DNA from 2 places in the Arthrobacter sp. 'calajunan' genome. Region 1 is predicted to be linked to the other one. Evidence: predicted binding sites of a transcription regulator. Region 1 holds the regulator's gene; the other holds the start of a gene.
What was found. The regulator HspR, encoded in region 1, represses chaperone genes until heat shock. The targets are predictions, from matches to a motif close to AAGTTGAGTCNNNNNGACTCAACTT.
Positions count from the first base shown of each region.

Region 2: the regulator HspR is predicted to act here: its motif matches at 8,898-8,922, upstream of RF641_RS12750 (ATP-dependent Clp protease ATP-binding subunit).

Region 1 is NZ_JBKZDY010000008.1:102,686-117,499, reverse strand. It holds partial or broken gene RF641_RS13400 (transposase) at 1-519, shown strand, start outside; gene RF641_RS13395 (hypothetical protein) at 1,143-1,271, shown strand; gene RF641_RS13390 (helix-turn-helix transcriptional regulator) at 1,308-2,081, shown strand; gene RF641_RS13385 (Sir2 family NAD-dependent protein deacetylase) at 2,087-3,007, opposite strand; gene RF641_RS13380 (DUF3073 domain-containing protein) at 3,172-3,390, opposite strand; gene RF641_RS13375 (septum formation family protein) at 3,615-4,265, shown strand; gene clpB (ATP-dependent chaperone ClpB) at 4,370-6,961, opposite strand; gene RF641_RS13365 (DinB family protein) at 7,108-7,611, shown strand; gene RF641_RS13360 (TerC family protein) at 7,858-9,042, shown strand; gene RF641_RS13355 (YccF domain-containing protein) at 9,137-9,547, opposite strand; gene trmB (tRNA (guanosine(46)-N7)-methyltransferase TrmB) at 9,678-10,535, shown strand; gene RF641_RS13345 (GNAT family N-acetyltransferase) at 10,592-11,224, shown strand; gene RF641_RS13340 (heat shock protein transcriptional repressor HspR) at 11,291-11,719, opposite strand; gene RF641_RS13335 (DnaJ C-terminal domain-containing protein) at 11,827-12,795, opposite strand; gene RF641_RS13330 (nucleotide exchange factor GrpE) at 12,882-13,454, opposite strand; gene dnaK (molecular chaperone DnaK) at 13,468-14,814, opposite strand, start outside.
Region 2 is NZ_JBKZDY010000007.1:179,786-194,599, forward strand. It holds gene RF641_RS12715 (dTMP kinase) at 1-19, opposite strand, end outside; gene phnA (phosphonoacetate hydrolase) at 312-1,727, shown strand; gene RF641_RS12725 (MFS transporter) at 1,857-3,218, shown strand; gene RF641_RS12730 (alpha/beta family hydrolase) at 3,552-4,223, opposite strand; gene RF641_RS12735 (hypothetical protein) at 4,242-4,967, opposite strand; gene RF641_RS12740 (hypothetical protein) at 5,245-5,832, opposite strand; gene RF641_RS12745 (VOC family protein) at 5,837-6,178, opposite strand; gene RF641_RS12750 (ATP-dependent Clp protease ATP-binding subunit) at 6,325-8,880, opposite strand; gene RF641_RS12755 (response regulator transcription factor) at 9,004-9,681, opposite strand; gene RF641_RS12760 (hypothetical protein) at 9,767-9,958, shown strand; gene RF641_RS12765 (sensor histidine kinase) at 10,005-11,189, shown strand; gene RF641_RS12770 (malonic semialdehyde reductase) at 11,532-12,152, shown strand; gene RF641_RS12775 (hypothetical protein) at 12,241-13,464, opposite strand; gene RF641_RS12780 (NAD(P)/FAD-dependent oxidoreductase) at 13,773-14,814, shown strand, end outside.

The DNA.
Region 1 (14,814 bases):
ACAGCAGTCGTGGTTGGCACCGAGGCCGCCGGTTTGGTCATTCCTCACCTGGCCCGGCAGCTGATCGCCTTGCATGCCCAGCGGACCGACGTGGCCACGCATCTTGAAGCCATGGGTCGGGCGCACCCTCTTTACCCGGTCCTGACTTCCATGCCAGGGGTCGCCGTCAGGGCCACTGCGATCTTCATCGCCTAGACCTCCGGCAAGACCTTCGACAGTGCCGCAGCACTGGCCTCCTATGCCGGGCTGGCGCCAACCTCCCGTCAGTCGGGCACCTCGAATAAGTCCGGATGGGTCAGCCATTCAGACAACAGACGCCTGAAACGAGCGTTGTTCCTCTCGGCGTTCGCGTCCATCCGTTTCGACTCGGCCAGCCACGCCTACTATGACCGGAAACGGGCTCTGGGCAAACGCCACAACCAGGCGCTCCTCGCGCTGGCCCACCGGAGGCTAACGGTCATGTTCGCAATGATCCGCGACGGGTCGCTTTACGATGCCCCGGTGCCGGAAGTTGCTTGACAAAATACATAGGGCCCCCATCCCCAACGGGCTGATCTGGTGCGCCGCCATCGAGGCTTGCCAAAAGATCGGGGCCTTCGAACGGGTCGGCGAATGGACCGCGGCCCTGGATGTGTTTCGGCTTCTAGAACTAGGCCATTAAAGCGCTAAGACAGTGGGCCAATTCAGCGCGAACTTAGGCCATTTCATCCCACCCCAACAAATCCTCCTGACTATGAGATTCATAAATGCTAAGTCACCGGCTCAGGATCCTCATTTCCAGTAGCTCTCAACTCATCAACAGCACTCCGGAGCAGAGTGACAGCACCTGTAGAAATCCATGGTGCCCCGAGGCCGTTGGAACATCATGTGAAGAACGCCCTAGTCACACAAAGGGGCAACGCATGATCATAGTCATCGAGCCGCAAGAGACAGTAAAGCAGCCCTCCCAGAAGTAGCAATCCCCGAAGCAAGGTTGACCCCCGCTGAAAGCAGTCAGGTAGTTGAGCATGACCATGGTGGTAACCCATGCGCCGAAATGGTCTACTTTAGGCCACTGAAATGGCCTGGCCTCGCCGCCTTAATGGCCTAGTTCCAAAAAGCCGAAACACACCCTGGACCAGTGGCGACGCAGCAACCCGGGCATGACCGCGTTCGGAGGTGAATGCGCGCTGTACACCGGGCAGCTCCTGGCGCTGCGCGGTGCGTGGGACGAAGCCATGGAGGAATTCTCCGCTGCCGGCCGGCGCTTCGAGAGCAACTCCCAAATCTAGGCGGCGGGGGCGGCCGAACGCGAACGCGGGGACTTGATGCTCATCTGCGGCGAACTGGCCGCCGCGGAGCAGGCCTACCAGGTCTCGGCCGAGCACGGCGGCGACCCGCAGCCGGGGCTGGCGCGGTTGTGGGCCGGGAGGGGCGACACCCAGGCCGCGGTGGCCGCGGTCGAACGCTGCCTGCGCGTGCGCACCGTTCCCGCGCAACGGAACCGGCTGCTGCCCCAGGCAAACGACGTGTTCCTGATGGCGGGCGACACCGAACGCGCGGGCGCGCTGGCTGCCGAGCTGGAGCCGCTGGCCCAGCAGCCGGGGTGCGAGAGTGCGCTGGCCGCGGCCGCCCATGCTTATGCCTGCCTGGAGCTGGCCCGCGGCGATGCGCCGGCGGTACTGCTCTACGCACGCAAGGCGATCCAGGGCTGGGACCGGGTCGGTTGCCCCTACCGGGCCGCCCGGTCGAGGCTCGTGCCGGGGTGTGCACTGCGCCAGCTGGGCGACCAGGGGTCAGCCCACGCTGAATTACAGGCCGCCGCAGACACGTTCCGGCGCTTGGGCGCACTGCCCGAGGCGAGGGAGGCCCAAAACCAGCTGCCGGTTCCGCTACCGGGCCGGTATCCCGTCGGGCTCACCGAGCGGGAGGTGCAGGTACTGCAGCTGGTGGCCGCCGGGCGCAGCAACCGGGACATCGCCGCGCAGCTGTATCTCAGCGAAAAGACCGTGGCCCGGCACCTGAGCAACATCTTCGCCAAGCTCGATGTGGGGTCGCGCACCGCGGCGGCCGCCTGGACCTTCGCCCACCACCTTGCCTAGCGAGGCTAGGAGAGCTGGTCCAGCGCCTGCCCCAACGGAACCCGCCAACGCCAGGTCGCCTTCTGTTCGCCGCGCACGTGCCCGTTGGTAATCAGCGCGACCGGAAGCCCCAGCTTCACGAAGTCCAGCAGGATGCGGTAGCCGCTCATCACGGCCAGCGAGGAACCGAGCACCAGCAGCGAGGTGGATTCCGCCTGCAGCTGCGCCATGGCTTCCTTGCGGGCCGGCGGCACGCTTTCGCCGAAGTAGACCACGTCAGGCTTGAGAACCAGCGAACCGCAGTTCTCGCAGGCGACCATGGCGAACTGGTCCACCAGGTACTGCGGCAGTTCCACGTCCCCGTCCGGATTGACCGCTTCGGGGTCGATTTCCACCGCTTCCAGGTATCCTGTGTTGGCCGCCTGCAGGCGCGCTTCAAAGTGCAGCCGGTCCTCGGTGTGGCCGCAGTCCAGGCAGCGCACGATCGACAGGTCGCCGTGCACCGGGATCACGCGCCGGGATCCGGCCTGCTGGTGCAGCCCGTCGACGTTCTGGGTGATGATCCCGTTGATCCGACCCTCGCGCTCCCACTGGACCAGACGCCGATGGATGTCGTTTGGTTCGGCATTGCCCATGTGCCGCCAGCCCACGTAGCCGCGCGCCCAGTAGCGCTGGCGGGCCTCGGGGCGGTAGCGGAACTCCTGGAAGGTCATCGGCCGGTGCCGTTGCAGCGAGCCGTTGGGACCGCGGTAGTCCGGGATGCCCGAATCGGTGGAGACGCCGGCCCCGGTGACCACCAGAACCTTGCCCTCGTCCAGCATGGATTGCACCCCGTCGCGGGCTTCGGCCTCGGGTGATGCCTCGGCCTGCTGTTCCACGATGCGCTGCATGGAGCGGATCGCCGAGTGGTGCGCCATCTGGATCGAGAGTTCCTCGGGCGTGCTCATGTTCGACCTTTCACCGTTCCGGGTACGACAAAGGCCGCAGCGACCTCAAAGCTAATTTAGCTTATTCGCTGCGGCTTATCGTAAAAATGTATTGAAGAGCTGTACCACTTACTGCACAGGTGTGGCACCCCGAGCTAAAAGTATCCCGGTAAACGTCGACGACCTTAGTCGTCTTCGCCTTCTCCCGAATACTTCTTAGTCAACTCGTCGTAATCCGAATAATCGTCGTCATACGATGAATCATTACGCCCAGTATCCTGAGCATGACGATCGGAGGGCACACCCAACTCGCGTTGGAGTGCCGAAAGGTCCGTCGAGGGCGAGTAGTACTTGATATCTCGCGCTTGACGCTGTGCTTTAGCCTTTTGACGGCCGCGCCCCATGGCGTGACCCCCTCTTTTCAGTAGAGTCGGGAGGTGGTCCACCTAATAGATGGAGGCCCCCGAATATGTGATCAGTTCTTTCGTAATTAAAGGTTAACACGATTCCACGGCGAGCGCTGAACGCAACACCGGTCAGAACCGCTAGACTGGCGATTAGTCCAACGACTATTTTATGACTAGTCGCAGTTCTCGCCCGATCCGCTGACAAAGGAGCTCATCAGGTGGTGGATAAGAATCTCCCGGAGCCGCAGGCCGCACTGCCGCCGTTGCGCCCGGAACCGGAGAAACCCAAGCGTCAGATCGGGCAGTGGTTCCTGCTGGCCGCAGCCGTCATCGCCTTAGCAGCTGCCGTGGTTTTCGTAGTGCTCAGAATCATTGATCCGCCGCCTTCGCCAGAGGCGAACAACGTGCAGCGCAATGAGGCACCCGGCCTGGACGGCGTCATCGCCGAGGGCATGCCGCCGGAGCAGCTGGTGCTCGGCGACTGCTTACGGGGTTTCACCACGCCGCTGGATCCGCAGACCGTAGTAACCTGCGATTCCTCCCATAACGCGCAGCTGATCGGCACCTTCGAGCTTGAGGGCGCCCCCGAGGCACCCTACCCCGGCGCGGACGAGCTGCTGACCCAGTCCGAGGACCTGTGCAAGTCGGTCTCCTTGGACCCAAGCGCGGGAATCGACTCCACCTGGACTTACCACTTCTCGCGGCCGTCGAAGGCCACGTGGGAAAAGGGTGACCGGTTGGTCTCCTGCTTCCTGAGCCTGACCGACGGCAACGTGCGCAGTTCGCTGCTGCCTGCCTCGGATGAGCCGGGAAGCTCCGCTTCGAACCCGTCCGAGGACAAGACCAGGGAAACGGAAAACGCCAACGCCTAAGTCGGCTCTCGGCGCTGCTGGGCCGATGCCGCAGGATACCGGAATGCGGTGTGAAGACCACGAGGTCTTCACACCGCATCCCTTTTGTTCACGGCCCGTGAAGGCTAGCTGTCGGCGCGTCCTACGGTCAGCCGGTCCTTGCCCTCGTCCAGCGTGACCGAAACGGTGTCCCCGTCCTGGACCTCGCCGGCAAGGATTTCCTTGGCCAGCCGGTCGCCAATCTCACGCTGCACCAGACGGCGCAGCGGGCGGGCACCGAAGGCCGGGTCGTACCCGGTCAAGGCGAGCCATTCGCTGGCGGCCGGATCCACGTCAAGGGTCAGTCGCCGTTCGGACAGGCGCTCGGAGAGCTGGTCGATCTGCAGCTTGACGATGTTGCCCAGCTCGTCGATGCTCAGCGGGTCGAACATGATGACCTCGTCCAGGCGGTTCAGGAACTCCGGCTTGAACGAAGCGTTGACCACGTTCATCACCGCCGCCTTCTTGGTCTCGGCATCCAGGGTCTGGTCCACCAGGAACTGGGAGCCCAGGTTGGAGGTCAGGATCAGGATGGTGTTCCTGAAGTCCACCGTACGTCCCTGCCCATCGGTCAGCCGTCCGTCGTCGAGCACCTGCAGCAGGATGTCGAAGACCTCGGGGTGGGCCTTCTCGACTTCGTCGAGCAGGATCACCGAGTACGGCCGGCGGCGCACCGCTTCGGTCAGCTGGCCGCCCTCTTCGTAGCCCACGTAGCCCGGAGGGGCACCGACCAGTCGCGAGACCGCGTGCTTCTCCGAGTACTCGGACATGTCGATGCGCACCATGGCGCGCGGGTCGTCGAAGAGGAAGTCGGCCAGGGACTTGGCCAGCTCCGTCTTGCCCACGCCGGTGGGGCCGAGGAACAGGAAGGAGCCGGTCGGACGGTTCGGGTCGGCGATGCCTGCACGGGTGCGGCGCACCGCATCCGAGACCGCAGCCACTGCCTGCTTCTGGCCCATCAGGCGCTGTCCGATGATCTCCTCCATGTCCAGCAGCTTCTGGCTTTCGCCCTGCAGCATGCGCCCGGCAGGGATGCCGGTCCAGGCGGAGATCACCTCGGCAATGTCATCCGCGGTGACCTCGTCGGCCACCATGGTGTGCTCCTTGGCGCCATGCGCTTCGGCGGCCGCGGCGGCGTCCAGCTCCTGCTGGAGCGTCGGGATCTCGCCGTAGAGCAGGCGCGAGGCCTTCTCCAGGTCGCCTTCGCGCTGGTACTTCTCTGCCTCGGAGCGCAGCTCATCCAGCTTGACCTTCAGGTCGCCCACCCGGTTCAGGCCTGCCTTTTCGGCTTCCCACTGCGAGTTCAGGGCGTCGAGCTTCTCCTTCTTGTCGGCCATGTCCTTGCGCAGGGCCTCCAGGCGTTCCACCGATGCGGGATCGGTTTCATCGCTCAGCGCCAGCTCCTCCATGGTGAGCCGGTCGACTTCGCGGCGCAGCTCGTCGATCTCCTCCGGGGCGGAGTCGATCTCCATGCGCAGGCGGCTGGCTGCCTCGTCGACCAGGTCGATGGCCTTGTCCGGCAGCTGGCGCCCGGAGATGTACCGATTGGACAGCGCGGCGGCGGCAACCAGCGCGGAGTCCGCGATGGACACCTTGTGGTGCGCTTCATAGCGTTCCTTCAGGCCGCGCAGGATGGCAATGGTGTCATCCACGCTCGGCTCCCCCACGTACACCTGGGCGAAGCGGCGCTCCAGCGCCGGGTCTTTCTCGATGTTCTCGCGGTACTCGTCCAGGGTGGTAGCACCGATCAGGCGCAACTCGCCGCGGGCAAGCATCGGCTTGAGCATGTTGCCGGCATCCATGGCGCCTTCGGAGGCGCCAGCACCGACCACGGTGTGGATCTCGTCGATGAACGTGACGATCTGCCCGTCAGAGGACTTGATCTCTTCCAGAACCGCCTTCAGGCGCTCCTCGAATTCGCCGCGATACTTGGCACCGGCAACCATGGCACCCAGGTCAAGGGAGATCAGGGTCTTGCCGCGCAGCGATTCCGGGACGTCCCCGGCAATCATGCGCTGGGCCAGGCCCTCGACCACGGCAGTCTTGCCGACACCGGGCTCGCCGATCAGCACCGGGTTGTTCTTGGTGCGGCGCGAAAGCACCTGCACCACACGGCGGATTTCACGGTCGCGTCCGATGACGGGGTCCAGCTTGCCCGCACGGGCCAGCGCCGTCATGTCGGTGCCGAACTTCTCCAGGGACTGGAAGGTCGCCTCAGGGTTCGGGTTGTCGACCTTGCGGTCGCCGCGGATGGTGGGCAGGGTTCCCACCAGCAGGTCGCGGGTAACTCCCATCTCGCGCAGCGCCTCGCCGGTCTTGGTCTGGTCGCTGGCCAGTGCGATCAGCAGGTGCTCGGTGGAGACGTAGGTGTCACCCATTTCCGTCGCAGTCTCCTGGGCGTTGTTCACCACCTGCAACAGCTGGCGGGAGAACTGGGCCTGGGCCACCGAGGAACCGGAGCTGGAAGGCAGCGCCTTGATCAGCGAGCTCGCCTTCACCGAAAGCGCGTCGACATCCAACCCTGCAGTCTTCAGCAGTGCCACCGCAACCGAGTCACGCTGGTCCAGCAGCGCCTTGAGCAGGTGCGCAGGTTCAATCTGGGGATTGCCTGCGGTCGATGCGTTCATCCCGGAGGCCGAGAGAGCCTCTTGGCTCTTGGTAGTGAGTTTGGTGTCCACGCGCTTCCTTTCGTTTGTGGGTGAACCTTTAAACTTGAGTGTACTTAACTCAACTCTTGTTTGACAGGGGTTATTCCGTTTCCGCCGAACAATTTCAAAAAAGTTTTTCCTTGTATTCACCGAGCCGACCTGCGAACAATGGAGCTATGGCTAACCCGAACTCACCAGAGCTTTTCTTCGCCGAACACGATGAGCAGGTCAAGGCCTTCATCGACCAGCATCGGGCGATGCTGCTCGATTGCCTTGACGGCCTCACCGAAGAGGAGGCCAGAGTGCAGCTCGTGCCGTCGCGCACCACGCTGCTCGGGCTGGTCAAGCACGGAACATTCGTCGAGAAGGTCTGGTTCCGGGAGGCTCCCACCAGCAGTTCCCGCTCCATCTTGGGTATCGCCCCGAATCCCGATGAGTCGTTCAAGCTCGAAGAGGGCGACAACATTGCCACCGTCATTGCCGAGTATCGCGAAGAAATAGCGCACACCCACCAGGTCCTGGAGGGGACGACCGGCGCAACGGTCTTCCCCGGGAACAAGCGGGGGCCGCTGCCCCTGCGCTGGATCCAGCTTCACATGCTGCGTGAACTGGCGCAGCACTGCGGACACGCGGACATCCTGCGCGAACAAGTCCTGGCCGCGCGAAATGCCTCTCCCTAGGCCCGGCGATGGGCGGCTCCACCGGTCGAACAACCACCGCCGGTCAACGCACCGCACATGCCTGAACTTTCCCTGAGGGCAAAACTCAAGATAGAGTTGATCCCACGTAAGGGAGTATTCACAAGCGTTTGATCCGTCAGTACGTAAGACACAGGAGTCTTGCCGGGTTCTGCGGCCAACCATTTTCCGTTGGCGAAGAGACTTACTTGGATGGCTTGTACCCAACTTACGAAAGCAGGAATCCCCATGGGAGTTTCTCCTTTGATCTGGGGCATCACGATTGTCGTGATCCTCGCACTTTTGGCATTCGACTACTTCTTCCACATCCGCAAGGCGCACGTTCCGTCGTTGCGTGAAGCGGCCATCTGGTCGAGCATCTACGTCGGCCTCGCTTTAATCTTCGGCATCGTCGTATTCATTTTCGGCGGCGTGGACATGGGCGCCGAATACTTCGCCGGCTACATCACCGAAAAGGCCCTCTCGGTCGACAACCTGTTTGTCTTCCTGATCATCATGGCCAGCTTCAAGGTGCCACGCGAGGACCAGCAGAAGGTGCTGCTGTTCGGCATCGTGTTCTCGCTGATTGCCCGTACCGCATTCATCTTCGTCGGTGCGGCGCTGATCAACCAGTTCGCCTGGGTCTTCTACATCTTCGGCCTGATCCTGCTGCTGACCGCAGGCAACCTGCTCAAGAAGGACGACGAGTCCGACGAGGCGAACAACTTCATCATCCGTCTGGCCAAGAAACTGTTCCACACCACCGACGAGTACGACGGCGATAAGCTGTTCACCAAGATCGACGGCAAGAAGGTCTTGACCCCGATGCTGCTGGTCATGGTGGCCATCGGCGGTACCGACATCCTCTTCGCCCTGGACTCGATCCCGGCAATCTTCGGCCTGACCCAGAACGTCTTCATCGTCTTCACCGCGACCGCATTCTCCCTGATGGGTCTGCGCCAGCTGTACTTCCTGCTTGACGGCCTGCTGGATCGACTGATCTACCTGTCCTACGGCCTGGCTGCGATCCTGGCGTTCATCGGCGTCAAGCTGATCCTGCACGCGCTGCATGAGAACAACCTGCCGTTCATCAACGGCGGCGAGCACGTGTCGGTCATCGAGATCACCACCGGCCTGTCGCTGAGCGTGATCATCGGCGTCCTGGTAGTCACGGTCCTCGCCTCCCTGTTCAGCAAGGCCGGCAAGGCGCAGACCGCCGTGAACAACGTACGCCGCCATGCGAACAACTACACCGACCTCTCCTACACCGCGGACCAGGCCGAGCGCGAGCGGATCTACACCGAGCTGCTGGAAGAGGAAGCCTACGTGAAGTCCATGGACAAGAAGTACCGCGACAAGGTCAAGGACATCGACAAGATCCGCGACGAAATCACCGAGGCGCACCGCCAGCACGACGAGTACCTCAAGAGCTAGCAACGGCATCTACCGCCAATACGGACCGGGGCTGCCCTTCCACGTGGAAGGGCAGCCCCGGTCCCTTTAATCCGTGCGAGCCGAACGGCAGGCGCTAGCGGCGCATGGTCCCGATGTAGTAGTCCGAAGCGACCACCACCTTGCCCAGCGGCATCAGGGACACCGGGATCATCTTCAGGTTCGCGATGCCCAGCGGGATGCCGATGATCGACACGAACATCGGGATGGCGGTAAGCACGTGGCCGATGGCGATCCAGATGCCGGCAAAAACCAGCCAGATCACGTTACCCAGCGTGGAGAAGGCTCCCACAGCGCCGCGATCCACGACGGTGCGGCCGAAGGGCCACAGCGCGTAACCCGCGATGCGGAATGAAGCGATGCCGAACGGAATGGTCACGATCAGCAGGCAGCAGATGATGCCAGCCAGGACATACCCCAGTGCCAGCCACAGGCCGCCGAAGAGCAGCCAGATGATATTCAGGATTCCCCGCAATAGATCAGTCATGGATCCAGTCTTCCCCATCGACTCCCCCGGGCGCCATGGGTGACAGCCCGGATTTTCCCCTGAAACCGTGGCCAATCCCCTACTCTCCCGGGAAGAATCGATGCGGTGCGCTCGGCTAGGATTAATGATCATGAGCGATTCGAGCGAAGAACAGCGTCAGGCCGCGGCCCCGACCCCCAAAGACCCAGCACTTTTCCGGGCCGAACCGGTCTCCTTTGTCCGCCGCGGCAACCGCCTGCAGGGCCGCCGAGCCAGCGCCTGGGAGCGCAATGCCGAGCAGTACGTCATCGAGCCTCCCCGCAAGATCGCCGACACCTCGGTAGCCGATGATTTCACCCTCGACCCGGACCAGGCATTCGGCCGCGTGGCGCCGCTGATCGTGGAGATCGGCACCGGATTGGGCGAATGCATCGCCAACGCCGCCAAGGACGACCCCGAGCGCAACTACCTCGCCGTGGAGGTCTACCGCCCCGGGCTGGCCCAGCTGATGCTCAAGGTCGAGTCCTTCGGTATCGAGAATGTCCGCGCCGTCCAGGCCAATGCCCCCGAGGTGCTGGACGTGATGCTCGAAGAGAACAGCGCCGACGAAATCTGGATCTTCTTCTCCGACCCCTGGCACAAACCGCGCCACCACAAGCGCCGCCTGATCAAGGCATCGTTCCTGGACAAGGTTTCCCGGGTGCTCAAGCCCGGCGGAACCCTGCGCCTGGCCACCGACTGGTCCAACTACGCCGAGCAGATGCGTGACGCGCTCACCGCCCACCCGGATTTCGAGAACCAGTTCCCGGGCAACCTTGCCGGCGAGGAAAGCAACCTGACCAAGGTCCGCCGCGAGGGCATGGAAGGCTTCGAGAAGGAACCAGAGTTCACCGACGAGCTCGGCGGCTGGGCCCCGCGCTTCGAACGCCGCATCCTGACCAGCTTCGAGGGCAAGGCGCTGAAGGCAGGCCGATTGGTCTTCGACTTGGCGTACACTCGCGTCGGCTAGTGCACGACCTGACATAAAGTCCGGCAATGGCTCATGTCCACCCTAAACTGGTGGCCATGAGCCATTCGTCATTAATCCCGGCCTCCGAGTTCTCCACCGCGCCCGCCATGGAATTCGCCGGGGTGAGGCTGGAACAGCTCGCCGCCTCGCACGCGCCGGACTTGGCCGAGGTAGTGGCCGCCGGACGCCTCGACGAGGACTGGTTCGCGACAACTCCCCCTGCACAGCAGGTGGAAGCCAATATCGCCCAGCGGCTGGACTCCCAGGCAGCCGGAACCATGGCCCCCTTCGCCATCATCGACACCTCCGCCGGCAAAGCCGTCGGCGCCACCGCCTACCTGAACATCGATGCCGCAAACCGCCGGGTGGAGATCGGATCGACCTTCCTGGCCGTTGCGGCGCAGGGCACCGGCATCAATCCGGCAGCGAAATACCTGCTGCTGCGCAGGGCATTCGAAGTGCTCGGATGCTACTCGGTCGCGTTTTGCACGCATTGGCACAATGAGGCTTCCCGCGCCGCCATTGCGCGGCTGGGCGCCAAGCAAGACGGCGTGCTGCGCAACCACAAGTACGATCCGGCGACCGGAACCCTGCGAGACACCGTCGTCTTCTCGATCCTGCCCCACGAATGGCCGGCGGTGCGCACCCAGCTGGAAGCCCGGCTGCGCCGCCACGGCCGGCTCGGATAGAGACAGAAAATCCAGCCGCGCCGGGATCTGGCGGGCTGGATTTCTAATGTCTTTCAGGCGGCAGGCCTACCTGCCGATAGCGCGGCGCACCGGGAACAGCGATACCGTCGGTTCGGGCCGCGAGGGGCGCATGCCGCGGGCCAGCGACACCACGTCGCCTGCGACGGTGCCGGCGGCGAAGATGCGCGATTGGCCTTGGCGCACGTAGTCCAGTTCCGCGCGCAACTGGTTCACTTGGCCCTTAAGGCTAGCCACTTGGTTTTCCAACTCAAGGATCCGCTTGATGCCTTCCAGCGACACGCCATCCTTGCTCAGCGCCTGAACCTGGCGCAGCAGGGACACGTCGTGCTGGGAATAGCGGCGCTGCTTGCCCGACTGCCGGCTGGGCGAAACCAGGCCGATGCGGTCGTACTGGCGCAGCGTCTGGGGGTGCATGTCGGCAAGCTGTGCGGCGACGGAAATGACGAAGACAGGTCGCAGGTACTCCCCGTTCACGGTACTTCAACCACCTTTCTGCCTTGGTTGTATCTTGAGTCTATCGACGGGGCCGGAGGATGTTGGCTCCTCCGGCGCCGGCGACGGGTGATCGGCGGGTGCCGATCCTAGAGCTTGGCCTTCGAGGCCAGGTCCGCCCGCGGGTCCTCGCCCTCGGTGGCTGCGGCGAAGTCCTCAACCGCCTTCTTCGCGGCATCCGAGAGGTTCTGCGGAATGACCACGTCGAGCACGATCAGCAGGTCGCCGGTGGCCTTGGAAGTCTTCACGCCGCGGCCCTTCAGGCGCAGCGTGCGGCCCGAGTTGGAACCTGCCGGAACCTTCACCGCGACCTGTTCCCCGTCGAGGGTCGGGACGTGGATCTTCGCGCCCAGTGCGGCCTCGTCGAAGGTCACCGGGACGTGCACGCGGATGTTGTTGTCCTCGCGCTTGAAGAATGGGTGCTCAGCGACCTTGACCTTGACGATCAGGTCTCCGTTGCCGGCGGCGCCGGCTTGGCCGCGTCCGCGCACGCGCACCGACTGGCCGTCCTTGATGCCGGCCGGGATGCGCACGTCGATGACCTCGCCGCTCGGCTCGCGCAGCCCGATCTTCGTGCCGTTGATCGAGCCGGCGAAGGAGATCGAGGTGTTCGCGGTGCGGTCAGCGCCCTTGCGCGGCGGAGCGGCCTGGCCGCCGAAACCGCCGAAGCCGCCCGCTCCCCCGAACAGGTCGGAGAAGTCCGGCTGCCCGCCACGCTGGCGTGCCCCGCCTCCCCCGCCGAACAGGTTGGAGAAGATGTCCTCGAACCCTGCGCCGCCGCCCGGAGCTCCGCCCGGACCTCCTGCTGAGAAACGTGCTCCCGAGCCCATGGCACGGATGGCGTCGTACTGCTCGCGCTCTTCCTTGTCGGAGAGGACCGAGTTGGCTTCGGTAATGTCCTTGAACTTCTGTTCGGCGGTTGCATCACCGGCGTTGGTGTCAGGGTGGTACTTGCGCGCAAGCTTGCGGTACGCCTTCTTGATATCCGCGTCCGAGGCGTCCTTGGAGACGCCGAGGATCGCGTAAAAATCTTTGTCTATCCAGTCCTGACTTGCCATCAGGGCCTCATCCTTTCTATGACAATTCGAAACTGCCCACTGGCGAATACTCGACAGTGGGCAGTTTCAGTTGTGCTAGCTAGTTGCTATTCGCCGGTGGCGACCAGTACCTGGGCAGCGCGCAGGATGTTGCTTCCCTTGCGGTAGCCGGTACGCAGCACCTGTCCCACATGATCGGCCGGGACCTCCGGCACCGCCTGGCGCAGCAGCGCTTCGTGGACGTTCGGGTCGAATTCGACCCCCGCCTCGTTGATGCGCTCCAAGCCATGCTGGGCCAGGATCGAGTCCAGCTTGTTGGCGATCGATGCGAAGGGGCCATCGGCCAAGTCGCCGTGGGCGCGTGCCGCGTCGATGTCGTCAAGCACGGGCAACAAGGTGGAAAGCATGCCCTGCACGGCGTTTTCACGCGCCACTGCACGGTCGCGCTCCACGCGCTTGCGGTAGTTGACGTACTCGGCCTGGAGGCGCAGCAGGTCGTTGCGCAGCTCGGTGACGACCTCGCTGACCTCGTCCTGCTCCGCGTCCACGGAGTCGCCGGCCTCGTTCAGGATCGCCTCGGCCTGGCCCAAAGCGTCAGCAGTTGGCTGCTGGTCAGCGGCCTCTGGCTGGTTCTCCGGCTCCTGGCCGGAGTTTTCGTTCTGGTTGTTTGCCTCGGACATATTCCTAAACTCCCTACTTCTTGTCGGCTTCGTCTTCGTCGATGACCTCGGCGTCGACGATGTCTTCATCAGCGTTCGGCGCATCCTGCTCGCCGGCAGCCGCGCCTTCGGCCTGGGTGTTGGCGTAGATTGCCTCGCCCAGCTTGGACTGCGAAGCCTGCAGCTTCTCGAACGCGGCCTTGACCTCGTCGTCGTTGTCCTGCTTCTCCAAGGCGGCCTTCAAGGCGTCGACGTCGGCCTGGACCTCGGACTTGACCTCTTCAGGCAGCTTGTCCTCGTTGTCCTTGATCAGCTTGTCCACCGAGTAGGCGGCCTGCTCGGCAGCGTTGCGGGTCTCGGCTGCCTCGCGGCGTGCCTTGTCCTCTTCCGCATGCGCTTCGGCTTCCTGCACCATGCGCTCGATGTCTTCCTTCGACAGCGAGGAGCCGCCGGTGATGGTCATCGACTGCTCGGTGCCGGTGCCCTTGTCCTTGGCGGACACGTGCACGATGCCGTTGGCATCGATGTCGAAGGTGACCTCGACCTGCGGGATGCCGCGAGGAGCCGGAGCGATGCCGGTCAGCTCGAAGGTGCCCAGTGCCTTATTGTCGCGGGTGAACTCGCGCTCGCCCTGGAAGACCTGGATCGATACCGAAGGCTGGTTGTCCTCGGCGGTGGTGAAGGTCTCCGAACGCTTGGTCGGGATCGCGGTGTTGCGCTCGATCAGCTTGGTCATCACGCCGCCCTTGGTCTCAATGCCCAGGGACAGTGGGGTGACGTCGATCAGCAGCACGTCCTTGCGCTCGCCCTTCAGCACGCCGGCCTGCAGGGCTGCGCCTACGGCGACAACCTCATCCGGGTTCACGCCCTTGTTGGCTTCCTTGCCGGCCAGGTCCTTGACCAGTTCGGCAACGGCTGGCATACGGGTCGAACCGCCAACGAGGATCACGTGGGCGATGTCGGAGATCTTCACGCCGGCTTCGGCGATGACGTCCTTGAATGGCTTCTTGGTGCGCTCCAGCAGATCTGCGGTCAGTTCCTGGAACTTCGCACGCGAGAGGTGCTCGTCCAGGTGTACCGGGCCCTCAGGGGTGACCGACAGGTACTGCAGCGAGATGTTGGTGCTGGTAGCCGAGGACAGTTCCTTCTTGGCCTGCTCTGCGGCTTCCTTCAGGCGCTGCAGTGCGATCTTGTCCTTGGACAGGTCTGCGCCCTTGGCCTTGGCCTGGGCCAGCAGCCAGTCGACAACACGCTGATCCCAGTCGTCGCCGCCCAGACGGTTGTCACCGGCGGTCGCGCGGACCTGGATGGTCGAGAAGCCGTCGTCATCCTTGCCAACTTCCAGCAGGGAGACGTCGAAGGTACCGCCACCGAGGTCGAA
Region 2 (14,814 bases), on a different contig from region 1:
TAGCGGCCTGCTGCGTCACTGTCGCCATGGTCCTCCTTTGTGGATGGTGCATTACTCCTTCCAACGACTGGCGGTCGCTGTCTTATCCCCATTTGTCCTGTGGGTTTCATGAGTGGAAGCAAGTAGACGCCCTATCGCTTTCGGCCCGGGAGTCGACAGCAGGAAGGGCTCCTGCACGTATCTGTAACTGTGTCTCACCATGTGGAATGGGGAATGGTAGGCCATCAACGGGGTGTGATGTAGGCCATAGTTTTAGCTGATGGCCCCATCGCGAATATCCATCTTCCGGGCGGAAATGAGATTGACGATGCTTGGAGGTAGCAAGACGGATACGGGTAGAAACCCCCAAGCATGAAGGAGTCATCTCCAGGAGTCACACCACCTTCTCGGTCAATGGTCGCGAATACATTCACCAGGGCGACCCGGTTGTCGTCATCTGCATCGACGGTAGCGAGCCCGCGTACCATGAGGAAGCAATCAAGGCCGGCCGCATGCCATGGCTCAAGGAACTGCTTGAAGGCCGTGGAACCTCCTGGGGCGCCCACTGCGCTATCCCGACCCTGACCAACCCGAATAACATGTCGATCGCCACCGGGCACCCGCCAGCAGTGCACGGCATCTGCGGCAACTACATCCTGGATCCGGCCACCGGCGAAGAAGTGCTGATGAATGATCCGAAGTTCCTGCGGGTGCCCACGGTCTTCTCCGCAGCCAGCGCCGCCGGCCTGGACGTGGCCATCGTGACCGCGAAGGATAAGCTGCGTCGCCTACTGGCCACCGGCATCACCCAGCCGGGACTGGATCCGAACGGCTCGGGCGAATACGTCACCCCGGCACGCAAGGGCATCTGCTTCTCCGCCGAGAAGGCCGACACCGTCACCATGGAAGACAACGGTATCGAAAACGCCCTGGAGCTGGTGGGCATGGAGCTGCCAAGCGTCTACTCGGCAGAGCTGAGCGAATTCGCCCTGGCCGCTGGCGTGAAGATCTTGGAAACCCAGCAGCCGGATCTGATGTACCTGACGCTGACGGACTATATCCAGCACAAGAATGCGCCGGGCACCGAAGTCGCCAATGACTTCTACGCGATGGTCGACAAGTACGCCGGCCAGCTCGACGCGCTGGGTGCCGTCGTGGTGATCACCGCCGACCACGGCATGAGCCCGAAGCACCATGAATCAGACGGCACGCCGCGGGCCATCTACCTCGAAGAGGAAGTGAACAAGATCCTTGGCGTCACCGAAACCGAGGCGGCAAACGGCAGCCGCGTGATCCTGCCGATCACCGACCCGTACACCGTGCACCACGGAGCCTTGGGCTCGTTCGCCAACGTCTACCTTCCGGAGGGCGCAGACCGCCAAGCGGTCATCGACGCACTGAACGGCCGCGAAGGCATCACCTTCGTGCATGCCTCGGAGGAAGCCGCCGAGCTGTTCCAGATGCCGCTGGACCGCATGGGCGACATCACCGTCCTCTCGGACAAGAACACCGCCCCGGGTCGATACCGAGCCTGGCACGACCTGAACAATCTGGAAGTGCCACTGCGCTCGCACGGCGGTCTGGGCGAGCTGAATATCCCGTTCTTCGTCAACCGTGCGCTGCCGGCACCGGAAACCACCGCAAGCACCGGACCCTCCGGCGAGCGCGCGGTTCTGCACAACTACGACGCCTACTGGCTGGCCACGAGCTACGTCAACAGCCACAGCCCGGTAGCTGTGCAGGGCTAGATTCCACGCTCGGAACACCCACCTCGCTGAAAAGCTGGGCCCCGAAAATCTATTCTCCGGGGCCCAGCTCCATGAACCACGTTCGAAACCTCCAGGTACCCCGCCTCCGTGCATGTGAAAGGACCCCCTGTGTCCGATCTACGCAATACCACAGAACCTGACGACTCCACGATAGTCGCTACCGGAAAAGTCACCACAAAGCGCAAGGAACTGTTCAAATGGCAGATCCGGATCTTCGCGCTGTCCTTGCTCGCCTACGCTGCCTTCTACTTTCCCCGCCAGGCATTTAGTTCAGCGAAGATCGGAATCCTGGATGAAGGATTCCTCACCCGCCACACTCTCGGCCTGCTGGATTCCGCCTATCTCGCCGCCTACGCGGTCGGCCAGTTCGTCTGGGGCGCCATGACTGAACGCTTCGGTACCCGCGTCGTTGTGGGCGGCGGCATGGTCATGGCGGCCATCGCGGCGATGACCATGGGCATCGCCCCTGCCGTCTGGTTGTTCCTGCCGGTCATGATCGTCCAAGGCCTTTCACAGTCCACCGGCTGGTCCGGCCTGAGCAGGAACATCGCATCCTTCTTCACCCTGCGCCGCCGCGGCCGCGCCATGGGTTTGTTCTCCACCAGCTACGCCTTCGGCGGCCTGGTCGCGGCCCCGGTCACCGGTTGGGTAGCCTACTCGCTGTTCGACAGCTGGCGCTGGGCGTTCTTCTCCGGAGCGGCCATCATGCTCTCCGCCTTCCTAGCTTTCATGATCTTCCAGCGCAACAGTCCGCAGGAAGTCGGGCTTCCCGGGATCGCTGAGGATCCCAGCCTGCTCGACTGCGAGCATGTGCCGCGCAAGACCCGCGCGCCGATAGCGGTAGTGAAGGTCCAGAATAAGAAGTTCTCTCCGATGGAGTTGCTGGCAGCCGCCAAACACGACCCCATGGTGCTGCGCCTCGGACTGGTCTACTTCCTGCTCAAGCCGGCACGCTACGCCATCCTGCTCTGGGGCCCGGTTCTAGTGCTGGATGCGATGCCGCATCTCGACGCGGTGACGGCCATCATGGTTCCCGTAGCCTTCGGATTGACCGGAATGATCGCGCCGATCGCCATTGGCTGGATTGCGGACACGCTGTTCAAAGCCCGACGTGTCCCACCGACAGTCATCTGCTTGGGCCTGCTGGTGCTCGCGCTGGCCCTGTGGCCGGTAGTCACCTCCCAGCAGTCCATTGTCCTGCTGACCGTCCTGCTCAGCTTTGTCGGGCTGATAGCATACGGAGCCGACGCCATGATTTCCGGAGTCGCTGCGGTGGACTTCGGCACGGCCAAGTACGCGGCCGGCGCGACCGGATTCATCAACGGCTGTGGCTCGATCGGCGCCATCCTCGGCGGCCTGCTGCCGGGCTTCTTCTCCGGCACCGTCATCTTCAATCTCTTTGCAGCAGCCGCGCTGCTGGCGGCACTGATGCTCCTTCCTTCCTGGAACAGCCGTCCAGCCTCCTCATAGGGCTGTGGATGCCACCACTCCTCCTCGGATGCGGCTCAGGCCGCCTAAACAAAGGACACTCAATGAACCTCTCGACTTTGGAAACGCAACTCTCGGGCAGGGCCACTCTGGACCCGAAGCTGGGCAACAACCTCATCAACGGGGCCTGGGTTCCCTCCGCTTCTGGACAAACGTTCGCCAACGAGAATCCCAGCGACACCACCGACGTGATCGGTTTCTTGCCCGGAGAACGCCAGTGTCATCGCCGGGAGATGACAGTCCCTAGAACATGCAGGCTCTGGCCCTGCCCGGTTTCCGGGCAGGGCCAGAGCCATTGGCAGGGCATGAAGAATTTTAGTCGCGACGGCCGAGGGCGGACTCGATGAAGCGAGCCGTGGCCTGGGCAAGACCTGACCCGTCCTGCTCCGGGGTGCGCCCCGAGCGTGCCACCTTGAACGAGTGGTCTCCGCCTTCGAACCAAACCAGTTCGGTGCGGTTATTCAGCCTGGATGCCACATCCGCCATGATCTGCGGGTTGGCGAAGGGATCTCGGGTGCCTTCGAGGAAAAGCATCGGAACCTGCAACGGGTACAGGTGCTCGTCGCGCAGCTTCTCCTCTTTCTTCGGCGCATGCAGCGGGTAGCCGAGGAAGACCAAGCCTGCGGTGTCCATTCCCTCGGATACGGCCACGGATGCCATGCGGCCGCCGAAGGATTTGCCGGCGGCGAAGATGGGAAGATCGCCGGCAAGGTTCTCCGCGGCCCAGTCGCGCACGTGATTCCATACTGAGACAGCCGTCGGCGCCTTGTCCGGAAACTTCTTGCCTGCATCCATGTAGGGGAAGTTGAAGCGCAGGACGCTGATACCCAGTGCGGCGACCGCCTGCGCGTAGCCGGCCATGAACGGGTGGTCCTTGCCGGCTCCGGAGCCGTGCGCTACGACCAGCAGTGCGGTTGGATCATCCGCGGTGTCCAGCAGGGCGCTGACCGCACCGGATTCGACGGGGATTGAAATTTCGAGGCTCATGGGACCAGCGTAGATGGCCTAGCCATTGATGGACTCATCGTATTCTTCGACGCTGGTGTCTTCGCCGCCGCGTGCTGTGACGGTCAGTTTCTCCAAAGGCTGCAGACCTTCGTTCTTTTCGTTGATGCGGATCATCATGTTGCTGGATACAAACCCTGATGCCGGCAAATCGTAGGTGCCGTCCATCCATGGTCCATCCTCGAGGGTTACCACGAGTTCACCGGGCGCGGGAGATTCAACTTTGTCGATGTAGGCATGCGGATCGCTCGGAATGCACCGACGGTAGATCTTAAGGCTGGTGATTTCCGCTTTGCAGAACGATTCGTAGGTGTCGTTCATGCTGTCCAGCCATTGGACGTATTTCTCCTGCGCCCAGGCTTCGCGGTCCTCCGGATCGGCCCCGGTACGCGCGCGGGTGTAGGTGCCTGAGTACTTGTTGTTTTCGGTGGAGAACGTAATGGTTTCAAGTTCGGGCGAGTCCTTGCCGATGCTCTCGAACATGATCAGACCCATGAATCGAAGCTCATCGGTCGGCCCTTGGTAGGACTCCTGCATTCCGTCCTTGTTGAAGACCATGTCATTCGCGAGCTTGATGTCGATGACTCCGGGTTTGGGCGAGGTCCAGCCGGTCATCAAGTTGTAGGGGTACAGGAATCCCTTGGTGGACTTGATCCCGGAATTGTCCACCCACATCTGGATTTTCTCGTCGGCCCAGCCCTGCCCGGAATTCCGGAGTGGTTCCACCGATTGTTCTGCGGACTGGGCAGATGACGGTGCGACGGCCTCGGCGGCAGGGCTCGACGCGGTCGAACCCACTGCCGGGGGAGCCACCTCGGGCTGCTGTGGCGGGGTGGAGCTGCAACCAGACAGCAGGAATGCTGCGGCAACTGCAAGGCCCAGAATGCGGTTTCGGAAGACAACCTCCAAAGATATGGCAGGAGCTCCAGTCTATGTGCACGGCCGAGAAGAGCCTTCTTTGCACGCAAAAGTGAACAATTCGCCGAACGCGGCCGGAAATACGCTAGCTGGCCGGGGTCGCTGCCACCAGTTCGGCCTTGCGGAGCAGCGGGTGCTTGACCAGCTCCCCGCCCAGCGCGTCCAGCATCGCCTGCGCGGAGTCGCCGTTGAAGACGAACACCGGCCCGTCGAAGCGGAAATAGACGTCCTCATGCCATCCGATGGTGCCGTCGCCCAGCGCACGGTGCAGCGCCAGCACGGTTGCTTCCAGATCCGCATCTGATTCCTCGGCCAGACGGGTGCGCAGCAGCACGTATTCGCTGGTGCCCAGCGCGGTGCGCTCGCCGTCGACCTCGATCCATGAACCGCGCGCCAGCCCGTTGGCCACCAGCCAACCGCTCAGGGCCGCGACCAGCTTCTTCAGGTCCGGGCAGGAGACCTCGAACTGCACATCGCTGGAGAGCGGTTCCTCGTGCTCCGAGATCGCGGTTCCCGAAGCGACCACGCGCGCGGCGCACTGCTGCTTGGCCGCCGCCACTTCCAGCAGGGCCTGCTCCTGCTGCTGGCGCAGGCGGACGGTCATCGGCTGGGCGAAATGCACATCGATGCGGTGGGTTGCCGGCTGCGCGGTCTTCCTGGAGAAAAGGCCCATGAGACTAGTCCCCGTGGGGATCCGAGACGCAGAAGACGATGCCGAAGGGGTCGCGCAGCACGCTCCACCCGAAGTCGGGGTCATCCGTGTGCTCCTCGACCAGGGTGGCTCCGGCCGCCAGCAGCTCGCCGACTTCCTTGGCACGGTCGGCCTTGGCTTCAAGGTCCAGATGCACCCGGTTCTTGCCTTCAGTCACTTCGTCGACCCGCTGGAAGCCGAGCCGGGCCGGGAACCCGGGAATCGAGAGCATGGTGAAGCCGGGGTACTGGCCCGCGTATTCGCCGTGCAGCACCAGCCGCCACCAGGCAGCCGCCGACTGCTCGTCCAGGGTATCGAGAGTGATCATGCCGATATTCGCCATGGGTACCAACCTACCGGGGCGCGGGGATCTTGGGTAGGGCAACGCAAGCAATTGATCGACACGGCGAAGGGCGGCCTGCGGGACCATTGCCGGTTCCCGCAGGCCGCCCTTCGCTGGCCTGGCTGCGCTGGCTAGCTGCCGAAGAAGTCCATGACCTTTTCCTCGGCTGCCGGCGGAGCCGGAGGCGCGACCTGCTTGGCGACCTTCAGCTTCCCGTCGGCGTAGTCCACGGCGATGGTGTCACCGGCGGCGACCGCGTCGTTGATCAGCAGGTCGGCAATCGCGTCCTGGACCTTGCGCTGCACCAGGCGGCGCAGCGGGCGGGCGCCGAACTCCGGGTCGTATCCTTCGTTGGCGAGCCAGGCCACGGCGGCGTCGCTGACATCCAGCGAGAGCTCCTGGTCGGCCAGGCGCTCGCCGGTTTCGGCCAGCACCAGCTTGACGATCTGCCCGATCTCCGACTGGCTCAGCTTGCTGAACAGCAGCACCTCGTCCAGCCGGTTCAGGAACTCGGGGCGCATGAACTCGCGCACCTTGCCCATCACCTTGGCGCGGATCTCCCCGGCCTCGCTGGCCGCATTGGCCGAGGTGAAGCCGAAGTTGCCTGCCTTGTTGGCCAGATACTCGCCGCCCAGGTTGCTGGTCATCAGGATCAGCGTGTTGGAGAAATCCACGGTGCGCCCGGCCGAGTCGGTCAGCCGGCCGTCGTCAAGCACCTGCAGCAGCACGTTGAACACGTCCGGGTGGGCCTTCTCGATCTCGTCGAGCAGGATCACCGAGTACGGGTTGCGGCGCACCTTTTCGGTCAGCTGGCCGGGCTGGTCATGGCCGATGTAACCCGGAGGCGCTCCGATCAGGCGTGCCACCGTGTGCTTCTCGCCGTATTCGCTCATGTCCACGCGGATCATCGCGTCGGCCGAGCCGAACAGGTTGGTCGCCAGGGCCTTGGCCAGCTCGGTCTTGCCCACGCCGGTCGGGCCGAGGAACAGGAAGGAGCCGATGGGGCGCTGGGCGGGGGACAGTCCGGTGCGGTTGCGGCGCACCGCGCGGGCCACCGCGGCCACGGCTTCGGACTGGCCGATCACCGAGGCGTGCAGCGACTCCTCCAGCGTCGACAGGCGCGCCTTGTCGTCTCCGGAGATCCGCGAGGCCGGGATGCCCGTGGAGCGGGAGATGACCTCGGAGATCTGGGCTTCGTCGACCACGCGGGTGATACCGGCGTCGCCGGCCTGCTCCGCCGCGGCAATGCGCTCGCTCAGCGCGGTGATGTGGTCGCGCCAGGCTCCGGCGTCCTCGAAGCGCTCCTCGGAGATCGCCCGGGCCTTGTCGCGCTCTGCATCGACCAGCTCGGCGCGCAGGCCCTGGACGTCCTCGGTGTCCCCGGCCGCGATGGAACGGCGGGCGCCGGCGATGTCGATCAGGTCGATCGCCTTGTCCGGCAGGCGGCGGTCCGTCAGGTAGCGGGCCGACAGGCTCACCGCGGCCTTCAGCGCCTCAGGGGTGTACTGCACCTGGTGGTGGTCCTCGTAGGATTCGCGCAGGCCCTCGAGGATCGCCAGCGCGATCTCCTGGGACGGCTCCTCCACGGTGACCTTGCCGAAGCGGCGGGCCAGCGCGGAGTCCTTCTCCACCTTGCGGAACTCGTCCAGCGTGGTGGCGCCGATCAGGTGCAGCTCGCCGCGCGCCAGGCGCGGCTTGAGGATGTTGGCGGCGTCCATGTTGCCCGATTCGCCCGAGCCCGCGCCGACCAGCAGGTGCATCTCGTCGATGAAGACGATGGCCTGGCCCTCGGCGTCGGCGACCTCTTCCAGCAGGCCGGTCAGGCGCTGCTCGAAGTCGCCGCGGTAGCGGGTGCCTGCGAGCATGCCGGGCAGGTCGATGGAGATCAGCTGGGCGCCGCGGATCTGCTCCGGGACCTCATCCGCCACGATGGCGCGGGCCAGCCCCTCGGCGATGGCGGTCTTGCCCACGCCGGCTTCGCCGATGAGCACCGGGTTGTTCTTGGTGCGGCGGGCCAAGATCTCGATGACCTGGGCCAGCTCGTCGTCGCGTCCGATGACCGGGTCGATCTGGCCGTCCGCGGCCAATGCGGTCAGGTCGGTGCCGTAGCGCTCCAGCATCGAGACGTCGGACTCCTCGGAGTCCTGCGCCTGGCCGGACTGGGCGCGCTGGACCTGCTCCATGGCTGCCTGCTGCAGCGATTGGCCGGTGATCCCGTGCTGGGCCAGCAGGTTGCTGACGGGGGATTCCGGATTGAAGACGAAAGCAAGGAACAGGTGGTCGGGGTCGATGTAGGTCGAACCGTAGTTGCGCGCCACCTGGTAGGCGTCGAACAGGCTGCGCTGTGCGGCGGAGGAAAGCCGGGTCGGCTTCTCCTGCTGGTCCTGGCTCTGCGGCAGGTGGGCGATGGCATCCTTGGACAGGGACTCGATGTCCGTGCCCATGGCTTCGAGGTGCGAACGGATGGGTTCGGTGCGCAACAGCGCAATGAGAAGGTGGAGCGAATCGATTTCGTCATGGCCGTGCTCATGCGAAATCGAGGCTGCGGTGGTGACTGCCTCATGGGTGCGTGCGGAAAGCAGGCGGGTGATATCGATCGGCCGGGCAGCTTGAGCGCGCGAGGAAAGGAACCGGGAGAGGAATTCCTCGAACGAGCCGTTGTCGGGTGAGCCGAAGAATGCTGGCAAGTGAGCCTCCTAGTAGAAACTTGAGCGGTCTATGCTCATGTTCAACGTATTCGGCACAAATCTATTCCCGGCACCTGCCGGGAAGGCGTGTTAGGAGACCTATTTCACCATCGGCGAAGCTGCTTACTGATCGCGTGGAATCTCGATGAGGCCCATGCGCGTAGCGGCGACCAGCGCTTGGACGCGGTCGCGAACTTCGAGCTTGGAGAAGATCTTGGCCATATGCGTTTTTACGGTGGCTTCTGAAATCTTCAATTTTCGGCTGATTTCAGTGTTATTAAGTCCGTTCGCCAGAAGGTTCAGAATTTCCACCTCGCGCGCAGTGAGGCCGAGATCCTCGATCAGATCCCGGACTTCCTGACTGGTGTCCCGGTATGCCGATTGAATTGCGGAGACGAGATCCGAAGAAACCGAGGGGGAAATGGCTGCGGTGCCGTTGTGGACCGCATGGATCGCGCTGATGATCTCTGCCGGTTCGGTGTCTTTGACCAAGTAGCCTCCGGCTCCGGCAGCCAGCACGGGGACGAGGTAATCGTCCGAGGAAAAGGCGGTGATGGCCAGGATTGCAGGGCTGTTCCGAGCCGTCTTAATTTCGCGTGTGGCCTCGACGCCGTCCATGACCGGCATCTGCAAATCCATCAGAACAACGTCGACTTTATTGTCCCGGCAAAATTCAACCGCTTTTAATCCGTTATCTACAGATTCAAGCGTTACAATTCTCTGATCCGTTGCTAGGATTGTGCCCAGCGCATTCCGAATTAAAGGCTCGTCGTCGACGATGAGCACTTTGATCTGCTCCATCAGTTTCCTTAGAAAGATACTGCAGGCCAGGTCCGGACTGCTCACTCGAAACTATATATAAGAATACTCAAACATGGGGTGTGTTATGAAGGCACTGAAGATGCTCGCGGTAGCGGCATTGGTACTCGCGCCGGTTACTGCAGTTGCAGCTCCGGCATCGGCCGCAACCGCTGGCAGCCAGCTGATCTCGAAGGGTGGCGCAGTTGCTACCCCTGCTGGTTGGGGTACCGACCTGTCGAACTGGTTCTGCAAGAACTACGGTCTCGCCTGCGGCTAAGCTAGCCCGCTTGACTTCACGACTCCGTCAGTGAAGTATTCGGCCTATGAAAGCAAGACTTAAAGACACCCTGACCAAGCAGTTTGCTGGTCGGGGTGTCATTATTTGGGCGGGAATTGCAGCGCTGATTGCAATTTCAGCAACCGAAATAATTACCATCCTCCAAGATGGATTCACCGGATCCCCAGGTACTGCAGTTCGTGGTGCTCTGGCGGGGGTTGTTCTTTGTATTGCGCTGGTCATCGGGCGACGTTGGATAAGTGCTTCGCTCGGGATCTACATTGCAACTGCGTTCTTTTTCTTCGGAAACGGAACGTTGCTGCTGTGGATGGTGCTTTCTGCCGTCATTTTTTCTGCTCTGGCGGCAACTTCGGAATCTAAACACGTTCGAGTCTGGTACCTGACATTCCTGATCGGCTGGATGATTCAATTCATCATTCGTGCCGGAGATGATGCGATTCTGATAGTCCTCATCGCGCCGTTTGCTGCGTTGTCGTTCGTGCTGACACGAAGCATTTTCGTGCTCCGTGAACGCAACTATAGAGCTGTCAAGGATATGCAAGAGGCAGATGAGAGGTCGCGTCAGGCGATTGAAATTGAACGCAAGAACATCGCACGCGATCTTCATGACATCGTGGCTCATGACATCACTGTGGTTGCGATGCAATCCAAGGCGGCAAAATTCGCGAATGACGGGCAGATGGCGTTGGACGCCATCGACGTCATCGCCAAGCTCAGTACCGAAACGCTTCACGATCTACGCTTGATGCTCAACGTTCTGCGTACCGATGGAACGATGGCGGACCCAGCAGTGAGTGCTACCGACAAGCCGGCGGCAACTACGGTTTATGCGGTCCAGGGCGTCGAGCTTTTCTCCCAACGGCTACGTGAGGCGAATTTTGTTGTGTCCTCGCACACCGAGGAAAAAATTTCCGACCTCCCGCGCTCGGCGCAAACCGCGCTCTATCGAGTCATGCAGGAGGCGACGACCAACGTCATTAAGCACGCATTGCCTGGCGGTGAATGCTCCATCTCTCTGACCGTTCATGGCAACGAGGCACGGCTTAAGATTACTAATCAGACCACGGATTCGAGCTCTGGAAAATCTTCCTTGCCAATCGGCGGCAGCGGCCTTATCGGCATGGAGGACCGCATGAAGGCTTTCGGCGGAAGGTTCAATACTTCAGAGCGCAATGGGCGCTGGATTTTGACGGCCAGTATCCCGTTCTAGGCCTACCCTCCTACTAAAGTATGATTTCGCAATTCTTGCAGACACGATAAGTTATAGATGTATCGGTGAAGACCGATCACCGGTTAGGTACTTGGTGGTGTTTTGCGAGTGGCACCACGAAGGACCAAGGGTGATTAAAAGGTACGTTGCGTTACTGAGCGGACGATCTTTCATCGGCGTTGTGCCCCCATCGCACGCCGTTGTCCGCAAGTGACGTAACGTACCTTTTATAACGCAGGGCTTATGCGCATTCTAGTGACAGTGTTCACAAAGCGGCAATAGCGGCACGGGAACTTTATATCCTATTCACCAAGGATCCGTGAAAACTGCGAAAGCGAGCCCATGACCATTCAAGCTGAATCCAGCATCTACGAAGCACTTTCGATCGATCCGGCTGCCGCCGATCAACTTTTCTTCGAAGCCCGCAGCGCGAATTCATTCAGCGATGAGCCAGTATCCGATGAAACCCTCGATGCCATCTACGACGCGATGAAGATGGGTCCTACGCTGATGAACAATCAGCCGCTTCGCATTACCTGGGTCAAATCGGACGAAGCACGGCAAACCATCGCTGGAACCATGTCGGGAACGAATGCGCAGAAGGCGCTGACCGCTCCTGCGCTGGCGGTGCTGTCCTTCGACACCGAGTGGCATGAAGAATTCCCGAGCTTCTTCCCCCACGCTCCAGAGCGCAAGTCCATGTTCGAGAATCCCGACGTGCGCACCGCGGTGGGCAACAACAATGCCTGGCTCCAGGCCGGATACTTCATCATGGCCGTGCGCGCCGTCGGCTTGGCTGCCGGCCCCATGGGCGGTTTCGACAAGGCTGCTGTCGACCAGGCCATCAACGCGGACAACAACCACAAGTCGTTCCTGATCGTGAACGTCGGCAAGCCAGGCGAGAACCCGTGGTTCGACCGCCTGCCGCGCCACTCAAGCGAGCTGGCAACCCGCAGCATCTAGCGGATGGGTTGTTCAAGGAAATAAAGGCTGAAGGAGTGCGACGCATCTGTCGCACTCCTTCAGCCTTTAAGGTTTTCCGCGATGCGCCCTATTTGACCACATCGGCCTCAGCATCCTCGGATTCCGCGTTGCCGCCAAGTACGTGGTCGGAAACCTTGGCGAGCGCACGTTCCAGCGCGGAGCGCAGAGCGACAGGCACGGTGATCTCCTCGTCGATCACCACAAGCCCTTCGCGCTCGAAATTGCGCAGCAGGCTTTCGACCTGCGGGATGACAATCTCAAGGCTCGGGATCAGGTGGTGTTGCTCTTCCGGCAGGTCGTCGGTGGTTGGAACCTGCAGCGCGAACTCCGTGCGCGGAGGCGTGCTGGAGGCCGCGTTGCTCAGCACGCCGGCCGTCATTTCCGCGATGGTCGACTGGCCCGGGGTTTCCAGCGTATTGATCAGCACGTGCGAGAAGAGGACTTCCGCGATGAGTTCCTTGACCAGGCGTGAGCCGGGGCCGGTCGAGCCGAGCAATGCCTGGGCCAAAGGCTCGGTCGGCATGGCGTTCGGTGCCTGGTAACGCAGCATGGCGGTGCCGATCAGCGCGTCCCAGTAGGCCGAAAGGCGCGGGACTTCGGCCAGGCTGGATACGGTTGTGCCGTCTTCCGGCTCCCAGAGGACCGATCCGGCCGCCGCGGGTTCCGCGCTCTCGTCGACGGTGATCAGCAGGCCCAGTGCGGACGCCGCATCCTGAAGGGTCTGGCCGGTCAGCACGCCTGAAGGCGAAGTGGGTTTGCCTTCGCCGACCCAGTTGACCAGCTCGCGGGCGGCATAGACGTACGGCATGGATTCCAGCGCGGCGTTTGCCTCGTCGTCTTCGAGGAACGGTGCGATGATCGGCGAATCGCCGGCCATGCGGGAGAGGAACTCGAAGGTCTGCTTGAAGTCATCCACGCTGCCGCCGAAGTTGGCGGTGGTGCCCAGGAAGGTCAAATAGTGCTTGAGGATCGCCGCGCTGGCCTCGGCAACTTCCTTGCCCAGTGACGACAGATGGCCCAGCTGTTCGCCGAGAACTTCAGGGTCAAGCGTCTTCACGTCCACGGACTTGCGCAGCTGGGCGTGCACGGTCAGCAGCGTGGTCAGCCCTTCCAGCGCCGCACGGGTTTCGCTGGCAGGACGGCCCTCTTCCTGGAAATGGCGGAAGAGCTGGGACTTGAAAGGCTGCAGATCCTGTCGGACCTCGGATTCAAAGGGAACCGAGCTTGCGCCTTCACGGCGGGCTGGATGGCCCTGCGACTGCTTTTTCTTGGCTGGTTTGCGTGATGCCATAAGTTTGCTGATTTTCCTTAGCTAGGCAGGAAAGATGATTCCACTCCAGTCTACGCAGGCAGCGAAATCCTCGACCCACAACTGTGCGAATCAGTGGTGCTCCGGAGGCTTTTTATCCGTCGAAGCGTGATTGGCCGAAATAAATACGGCGCTTGAGTTTGATCTCCGTATAAAACGCAGATCACAGGTTGGTGTGTCCTCGCTCACCGTCGAATCCTCAGGACTCGTTGATTTTCGCCCTGTTTCACGCAAAAGTGAGTTGCGACGGCCCCGTGTGGAGGGGCTCTGAAAACTTAGGAGTGTGGATCATGGGTGCAGCTGTTCCTGATCATGTTGTAGTTGTCGGCGCAGGTTTCGTTGGCCTGTCGACCGCTTGGTACCTGCAGGAAGCCGGCGTCAAGGTGACCGTCGTGGACCGCGGCGGCGTGGCCTCCGGCTCGTCGTGGGGCAATGCCGGCTGGCTGACCCCGGCGCTGACCCTGCCGATCGCCGAACCGTCGGTGTTCTCCAACGGCCTGAAGATGATGCTGGATCCAGCTTCGCCGCTCTACATTCCGCTGAAGGCCGATGGGAAGCTGCTGCGCTTCCTGCTCGGCTTCGCCTGGCACTCGACCCCGAAGAAGTGGGAAGAAGCCATGCGCATCTTCTCCGAGGTGGGCCACACCGGCCTGGACGCATTCGACGAAATCGCCGAAGACACCTCCGCGGGACCGGGCGCCCGCGAGCTGACCAAGCCTGCAGACCCGTTCCTGACCGGCTTCGTTTCCATGAAGGACCGCGACGCGCTGCTGCATGAGTTCGAGATGATCCACAAGACCGGTGGCCATGTCGACTTCGACCTGCTTTCCGGGGACCAGCTGCGCAGCATCGAGCCGACCCTGTCGGACAACGTTGCCGCCGGCATCGCCATCAAGGGCCAGCGCTACCTGAACCCGCCGAAGTTCATGGAATCGCTCGCCGAGTCTGTGGTCGCCCGCGGCGGCGACATCATCGGCGCCTTCAACGTCACCGATGTGCGCGACAACGGTGGATCGGTCACCGTGATCGGTTCCGAGGGCCGCGCCATCACCGCCGACCACGTGGTGCTGGCAACCGGCGCATGGATGACCGACCTGGCGGCCAAGTTCGGCGTCAAGGTGGTTGTCCAGGCAGGCCGTGGCTACTCGTTCACCGTGGAACCGGAGAGCATGCCGACCCACCCGATCTACTTCCCGTCCCAGCGCGTGGCCTGCACCCCGCTCGGCGACCGCTTCCGCGTGGCCGGCACCATGGAGTTCCGCGACGTCAACCACAAGCTGGAACCGAAGCGCATCGAGGCCATCGTGGCAGCGGCCACCCCGGTCTACAAAG